Regions from separate parts of the Mesorhizobium sp. M2A.F.Ca.ET.046.03.2.1 genome, predicted to be linked through region 2. Evidence: predicted binding sites of a transcription regulator. Region 2 holds the regulator's gene; the other holds the start of a gene.
What was found. Region 2 encodes LexA, which represses DNA repair genes until DNA is damaged. Its sites were predicted from a motif close to TGTTCNNNNTGTGTTCNG; they were not measured.

Region 1: EJ072_RS18790 (helicase-related protein) is a predicted target of LexA. The motif match lies at 1,791-1,808, and genes of this name have one in related genera.

What each region holds. Positions count from the first base shown of each region.
Region 1 is NZ_CP034449.1:3,944,038-3,948,170, forward strand. It holds gene EJ072_RS18790 (helicase-related protein) at 1-1,567, opposite strand, end outside; gene phbB (acetoacetyl-CoA reductase) at 2,390-3,115, opposite strand; gene EJ072_RS18800 (acetyl-CoA C-acetyltransferase) at 3,238-4,133, opposite strand, start outside.
Region 2 is NZ_CP034449.1:6,442,990-6,447,122, forward strand. It holds gene EJ072_RS30735 (ComEC/Rec2 family competence protein) at 1-1,870, shown strand, start outside; gene lexA (transcriptional repressor LexA) at 1,864-2,598, opposite strand; gene kynU (kynureninase) at 3,053-4,133, shown strand, end outside.

The DNA.
Region 1 (4,133 bases), 2.5 Mb from region 2:
CGGCGGTGAAGCGGAACCCCTGCAACTCGCCGACATGATGGCCTTCGACGAGGACGGTTCCGGTTGGGCTGATTTCGGCTTCAGGCATGGTATTTTCTCTAAGGCGCCGCATGAGGACGGAAGTCCTGCGGTCTACGAAGCGTTTCGTCAACCGCTCATGCAACGCATCCGACAATCTGTCTTCGATTTCGCGCGTCTTTTCCTGCCAGTGTAGCTGATCGGCCAGCCATCCAGGGCGGTTGGAGACGAAAGTCCAGGTGCGGATCTGCGCGATCCGGTGCGAGAGCGTGTCGATGTCGCCTTCGGTTGTGTCGGCGCGCCGCACCTGCTCGGCCATGTAATTCTCATCGACATGGCCATGGCGCGCAAGGTCCATATAGATGGAGGCGATGAGATCGGCGTGCTGGGCCGGCGCGATCTTGCGGTAGTCGGGGAGCGCGCAGGCTTCCCAGAGCAGAGCGACACGCTCCTTGCCGGTGGCCAAGGCGCGGATGTCGCCGTCCTTCGACAGATGCTCCAGCGCCTGCGCGTCGACAGCCGGCAGCGCGCGGGTCAGCCCCTCGACCGGCGCATTGGTCTCGGTCGAGCGCTTGAGCGCGTCGAGGCTGGAAAAATCGAAATCGGCGGTGCGCCATTGCAGCACCTTCACCGGGTCGAAATCATGGGCCTCGATCTTGGCGACCAGATCCTCGTCGAACGGGTCGACCTGCCCGGTGACGCCGAACGTGCCGTCGCGCAGATGCCGGCCGGCGCGTCCTGCGATCTGGCCGAGCTCGGCCGCGCTCAGGTTGCGGTATTGGTAGCCGTCGAACTTGCGGTTCTGGGCGAAGGCGACGTGCTCGAGGTCGAGGTTCAGGCCCATGCCGATGGCGTCGGTCGCGACGAGATAGTCGACGTCGCCGGACTGGAAGATCTCCACCTGGGCGTTTCGGGTGCGGGGCGACAGCGCGCCGAGCACGACGGCGGCGCCGCCCTGCTGACGGCGGATCAGCTCGGCGATGGCATAGACCTCGTCGGCCGAGAAGGCGACGATCGCCGTGCGCCGCGGCAGCCGGGTCAGCTTCTTCGAGCCGGCATAGGCAAGGTGCGACAGGCGCGGCCGCGTCACCACCGACACGCCCTTCAGCAGGCGCTGCAGGATGCCATGCATGGTGGCGGCGCCAAGCAGCAGTGTCTCCTGCCGGCCGCGCAGATGCAGGATGCGGTCGGTGAAGATATGGCCGCGTTCGAGATCGCCGGCGAGCTGCACTTCGTCGATGGCGACGAAGGCGGCGTCGGTCTCGCGCGGCATCGCCTCGACGGTGCAGACCGAATATTTCGCGCCGGCAGGGACGATCTTCTCCTCGCCGGTGATCAGCGCCACCTTGTGGGCGCCGACCTTCTCGCAGACGCGGGCATAGACCTCGCGAGCAAGCAGCCGGAGCGGCAGGCCGATGATGCCGGTCTCATGCGCCACCATGCGCTCGATGGCGAGATGGGTCTTGCCGGTGTTGGTGGGGCCGAGCACGGCCGTCACGTCGCGGCCCGAAAGGATCAGCGGCTGGGAGTGTTTCGGCTGGATGTTCATCGGCTCGGAAATAAGTGTTTTTGCCGCTTCGATTCTTTGAGCATGATCTTTCTTCGAAAACCGGTTCCCACTTTTCGGGATCATGCTTTTGGTCGGAAGCGCGGCGACGCCGCCGCGTGTGACAGCCGACACATAGGGATTTAGGACGCCGAGCGAAAGCGGAATGTTCTTTTGGGCAGGCGGGAATCGACGGACCCGGTCAAAACCGCCTGCCGTTAACGGCTGGAACGAGTCTGGAACGAATCAGCGACGAATCGCTGACTCGTTCTGATTCAGGTTTTGTTCACGGCTATATGTGGATTTTTTTTCGGTGAGTCTCACCACATGCTGAATCGGGAAACTGGCCCGATTCATGCTTTGCCTCCGCCGGGATCGCGTCGCCGTTAACCTTTGCCGGTGAACGGTCGCGGTCGATTGGAGAGGTGTCGTCAAGGTTATGAATTTGTTGAATTTTCTTAATCGCTTTTAACGATTTGGGTAACGTTTTCGGCTTCTGCGGTTAACTTTTCGGCCAAAGCCAGAACGAATCGGCGACGAATCAGAGATGCAAGAAGTTTCCCGGTTTGTTCACCCCTAGATATGGTGTTATCCACAGCTTGCCCACCGAGGATTCACAGTTTGTCAGAAGGGTTGTGCACAGAGAGCGGCCGGGCCGTTAACTTTTGCGTCCCGAATTGAGGCAAGTTGGAGCGAATAGAGAGTAGCGAATAGGGAATAGGGGATAGGGATCTGATAACCGCCGCGCTGACGCCGCCGTTCTTCCCTATTCGCTACTCCCTATTCGCTACTCGCTAACAGGAGCCGCCGTGGCGACAAATGCCGTCAGGCAAAGTACTGGCCGCCATTGGCGGTGATGGTCGAGCCGGTGATGAAGCCGGCCTCGTCGGAAGCCAGGAAGACGACGCAGCGCGCGATCTCTTCCGGCTCGCCGAGGCGGCCGACCGGGATCTGCGGGATGATGCGCTCGTTGAGCACCTTCTCGTCGATCGCCTTGACCATCTCGGTCGCGATATAGCCGGGGCAGATCACGTTGACGGTTATGCCGGCGCGGGCGCCTTCCTGGGCAAGCGCCTTGGAGAAGCCGATGTCGCCGGCCTTCGACGCCGAATAATTGGCCTGGCCGGCCTGGCCCTTCTGGCCGTTGATCGAGGAAATGGTGATGACGCGGCCGAACTTGCGGTCGCGCATGCCGCTCCACAGCGGGTGCGTCATGTTGAAGACGCCGGAAAGGTTGGTGTCGATCACTTCCTTCCACTGTGCCGGCGTCATCTTGTGGAACATGGCGTCGCGGGTGATGCCGGCGTTGTTGACCAGCACCGAGACCGGACCGAGATCGGCTTCGATCTGCTTGATGCCGGCGGCGCAGGCATCGTAGTCCGCGACGGACCATTTGTAGACCGGGATGCCGGTCTCGGCCTTGAATTTCTGAGCCGCTTCGTCATTGCCGGCATAGTTGGCGGCGACCGAATAGCCGGCGTTCTTCAAGGCGGCCGATATCGCAGCACCAATGCCGCGCGTTCCGCCGGTGACAATTGCTACCTTGCTCATGTGGTCCTCCCTTTAGAAATCGACTGAGCGAATAGGGAGTAGCGAATAGCGAGTAGGGGTCTGATGTCCCGCCGCGACGCTTTTTCTTCCCTATTCGCTACTCTCTATTCGCAATTGGCTGTTCAGATCGCTTCCACGCACATGGCGACGCCCATGCCGCCGCCGATGCACAGCGTGGCAAGGCCTTTCTTAGCGCCGCGGCGGCGCATCTCGTAGACCAGCGTGTTGAAGATGCGGGCGCCGGACGCGCCGATCGGATGGCCAATGGCGATGGCGCCGCCATTGACGTTGACGATCGAGGGGTCCCAGCCCATGCCCTGGTTGACGGCGCAGGCCTGCGCGGCGAAGGCCTCGTTGGCCTCGACGAGATCGAGGTCCTTGACCGACCAGCCGGCCTTCTCCAGCGCCCGCTTCGAGGCGGGAATCGGACCGGTGCCCATGATCGCCGGGTCGACGCCGGCGGTCGCCCAGGAAGCAATGCGCGCCAGCGGGGTGATGCCGCGGCGGGCGGCCTCGGCCTCGGTCATCAGCAGCGCGCCGGCGGCGCCGTCATTGATGCCGGACGCGTTCGCGGCTGTGACCGTGCCGTCCTTGTCGAAAGCGGGCCTCAGCTTGGTCATGGCGTCGATCGTGGCGCCATGACGGATATATTCGTCCTGGTCGACGATGGTGTCGCCCTTCTTGCCCTTGATGGTGAAGGCGACGATCTCGTCCTTGAACCTGCCGGCCTTCTGCGCGGCCTCGGCCTTGTTCTGCGAGGCAAGCGCGAACTCGTCCTGGGTTTCGCGGGTGATCTGGAACTGGCGGGCGACGTTCTCGGCGGTGTTGCCCATGTGGTAGCCGTTGAAAGCGTCCCACAGGCCGTCCTTGATCATGGTGTCGATCATCTTGTAGTCGCCCATCTTCACACCTGCGCGAAGATGCTCGGCGTGCGGCGACAACGACATCGATTCCTGGCCGCCGGCGATGATCACCTTGGCGTCGCCGGCGGCGATCTGCTGCATGCCGAGCGCGATGG
Region 2 (4,133 bases):
CATGTCCACCGAGCACCCGACGCTGCGCTACGCGCCGGACCGCGTTCGGCTGTCGGCGCGCAGGATCCCGTCCGGCATGACGGCAGGGTCGATGCTGACCGGCTATGCCAAGCTGCTGCCGCCGACCGGTCCGGTACGCCCGGACAGCTATGACTTTTCCTTCGACAGCTACTTTAGCGGCATCGGCGGCAGCGGCTTTTTCCTGGGCGATCCAAAGCTGTTGGCTCCGGCTTCGACTGCGCCAACGGGGGCACCCTTCGGCGCGCGCATTGCGTCGGCCGTGGAAAACGCGCGCGAAGGGATCGCCGACCACATCCGGAGCAGCATTGGCGGGTCCGAAGGCGAGATCGCGGCGGCGCTGATCGTCGGCGTGCGCGCCGGCATTCCGGAAGCGATCAACGAGTCGATGCGACGGACCGGCATCTATCACATCATATCGATCTCCGGCCTGCACATGGCGCTGGTGGCCGGCACGATCATGTTCCTGCTGCGCGGCGCCTTCGCGTTGTTTCCGGATTTCTCGTCCCGCCGCCCGGTGAAGAAATACGCCGCGGCGATCGCGCTGGCCTCGATCGCCGCTTACCTCGTCATCTCCGGCATCGTGGTGGCGGCCGAGCGAAGCTTCATCATGCTTGCGGTTATGCTTGTAGCGGTGCTCTTCGACCGCGCGGCTTTGACGATGCGCAACCTGGCAATCTCGGCGATTGCCGTCATCCTTGTCTCGCCACATGAAGTGGTCGGCCCGAGCTTCCAGATGTCCTTCGCCGCCACCGCGGCCCTGGTCGGCGCCTATGCCGGCTTTGCCGATTATCGCGCCGGCAAAACGACCGCGCCGCCGGTGAAGCGTTCGTTCCTGAAGTTCCTGTCGCGAAAACTAGCGGTTGGCGTGGGCGGCGCCGCTGTGACCTCGCTCATCGCCGGCAGCGCGACATTGCTGTTTGCGATCTGGCATTTTCAGCGCGTGTCGCCGCTCAGCCTGCTCGCCAATCTGGCGGTCATGCCGATCGTCTCGCTGATTGTCATGCCGTTCGCCGTGTTGAGCGCGCTCGCCATGCCGTTCGGCTTCGACGGTCCCTTCCTCTATGTGATGGGCAAGGGCCTGACAGCGATGATCGCCATTTCGGCATGGATTTCCGACCGCTCGCCAGTCGATGCAGTGGGATTGATCTCGATCCAGTCGGTGCTGCTGGCGACAATCGCGCTCGTCATCGCGACCATGGCCACCACCTGGCTGAGGCTCGCCGCTGTGCCCTTCGCGCTCGCCGCGCTGTTGGCGATCCCGCATGTGCGCACGCCGGATGTGCTGATCTCGGAGGACGCGCATCTCGTGGCGATGCCGATCGGTGGCGGCGAGCTTGCCGTCAACCGCGAACGCTCCAACGAGTTCACCACCGACAACTGGAAGCGGGCGCTGAAGGCCGAGGCCATCGTGCCGCCCGAGACATTTGCCAAGGATGCGCTCGATATCGCCGACCCGGTCGACCTGCCGCCCGGCTCGCCCTTCTATTGCACCGGCGACCTCTGCATTGGCCGGCATCCGTCCGGCGCGATCGTCGCGCTCGCCGAAAACCGCGACAGCGCACGGCCCGCCTGCGGCTTTGCCGATCTCATCGTCATCAACGATGCGACGGCCTACAATCCCTGCTGGGATGAGCGCGTGCTTGTCGTCACCAAGCGCCAACTGGCGCGTGACGGCAGTGCCGCCGTCTTCTTCGATCCGCAATCGGCAACCGCGCGAGCAGCCATCCAATATGCCGTCGAGCAGCCTTACCGGCCCTGGCACGAGCAGCGGAAGTACACTCGCGAGGCGAGGGGACTGGCGCCTTACGAAAAGCCAGAGAGGGCCAAGTCCTCGCAGCCGGATCAGTAGCGCCTGATCAGCCCGACGAGCTTGCCCTGCACCTTGACCCGATCCGGCCCGAAGATGCGGGTTTCGTAGGCCGGGTTGGCGGCCTCCAACGCGATCGAGGCGCCCTTGCGGCGGAAGCGCTTGAGTGTCGCTTCCTCATCGTCGACGAGCGCCACCACGATCTCGCCCGGGCTCGCCGTGCTGGCGTTACGGATGATGACGGTGTCGCCGTCGAAGATGCCGGCCTCGATCATCGAGTCGCCCTTGACCTCCAGCGCATAGTGCTCGCCGCCCATGATCATGTCCGGCGGGACCGAGATCGAATGCGTCTGGTGCTGGATGGCGTCGATTGGCACACCGGCGGCGATGCGGCCCATCACCGGAATGGACACGGCCGAAGCGGCGTCGTCATCATTGCTGGGTGTCGGCGTACGCGAGGGCGCTGCCGGCTTGACCTGTCGGCTTAGATTGCCCTGGCCGCCCTGGATGACGCTTGGCGAAAATTTCTTCGCGGCATTCAGGCCGGGAGCGATCGAGTCGGGCAGGCGCAAGACCTCCAGCGCGCGCGCCCGGTTCGGTAGCCGGCGAATGAAGCCGCGTTCTTCCAGCGCCGTGATCAGCCGATGGATGCCGGACTTTGAGGCGAGGTCGAGCGCTTCCTTCATCTCGTCGAAGGATGGAGGGATCCCGCTCTCCTTCAGGCGTTCATGGATGAACATCAGGAGTTCATGTTGTTTGCGCGTCAGCATTGGCGGCCCCCACGGGTTCCGAAACCAGAATCAGAAAAACAAACCCAGAACAAACACTATCTGTTCCAGTTGTGTTCCGCAACCGTTTAAAGTTTAATGAATTTCTTAAGGCGGGCGAAAGAATGTTGCATCCGACGGTGCCTGGCCGCCACCGGTTGGGCTGTGTCATTTATTCCGCTCGATTTTGCAATTCTCCTTATGCTGAAATTGAGAGGCGACATCGTCGCGGAGGTGCTGAAGGGATCCAGTCAGCTGACCCAACCATGTACCGTAACGTGAACGAAACGAACTCAAAATGCCAACCTTGGCGACGATTCCGATCCTCAGCCTTTGCCGTCTATGGACCAGCTAATATAGGACAGAAGGTTCTTGCCGGGTTGCGGACGGTGATGGGACAACCGCCTTGGTCGCCGGAGGGATGTAGCGGCCTGGGTCGAAATGGAGGCGGTAGCACATGAGGGGAATTCCCGATCTTGCCGAGGTCGAGGCGATGGACGCTGCGGACCCGCTGCGCCCCTTGCGCGATCGCTTTGTTCTGCCGGAAGGGGTGATATACCTTGATGGCAATTCACTGGGCGCCGCTTCGATCAATGTCTTCAACGAGATCGAGACGGCCGCGAAGCAGGAATGGGCGCAGGATATCATCCGTGCCTGGAACACCGCCGGCTGGTTCGACATGCCTGTCCAGCTGGGCGACCGGCTCGGGCGTCTGATCGGCGCCGCGCCTGGCCAGACGGTGGTATGCGACACCACCTCGATCAACATCTACAAGGTCCTGCATGCGGCGCTCGCGATGCGACCCGACCGCTCGGTGATCGTTGCCGAAGGCGACAGCTTTCCGACCGACCTCTACATGGCGGAGGGGGTGTCCTCGACGCGGCCCGGCGCGGTGCTGCGGCTCGAGGGCGTCGATGCGCCGACGATCGAGGAACTGATCGACGACCGTGTCGCGGTCATCCTGGTCAACCACGTCAATTACAAGTCCGGCCGGTTGCGCGATATGGCGGCCCTGACCCGCAAGGCCCATGACGCCGGCGCGCTGATCGTCTGGGACCTCTGCCACACGGCCGGCGCCCTGCCGGTGGATCTCGACGGCTCGAATGCCGATTTCGCGATCGGCTGCACCTACAAATATCTCAATGGCGGACCGGGCGCGCCTGCCTTCATCTATGCCGCCACCCGCCATCATCACGACATCAGCCAGCCGCTCAGCGGCTGGTGGGGCCATGCCCGACCGTTCGCGTTCGAGCAGGGTTATGCCGCCGGCACGGGCATCCGGCGATTCCTGTGCGGAACGCAGCCGATGCTGTCGATGCGGGCGCTGAAAGGTTCGCTGGATCTCTGGGACGAAGTCGACATGACTGCCGTGCGCGAGAAGAGCGTCGCGCTGACGGATCTGTTCATCCGCCTTGTCGAAGCTCGATGCGGCGCGTTCGGTCTCGAGCTAGAAAGCCCGCGCAACGGCGCCGAGCGCGGCAGCCAGGTGTCGTTCGCCCATCCACATGGCTACCAGGTGATGCGCGCCTTGATCGAGC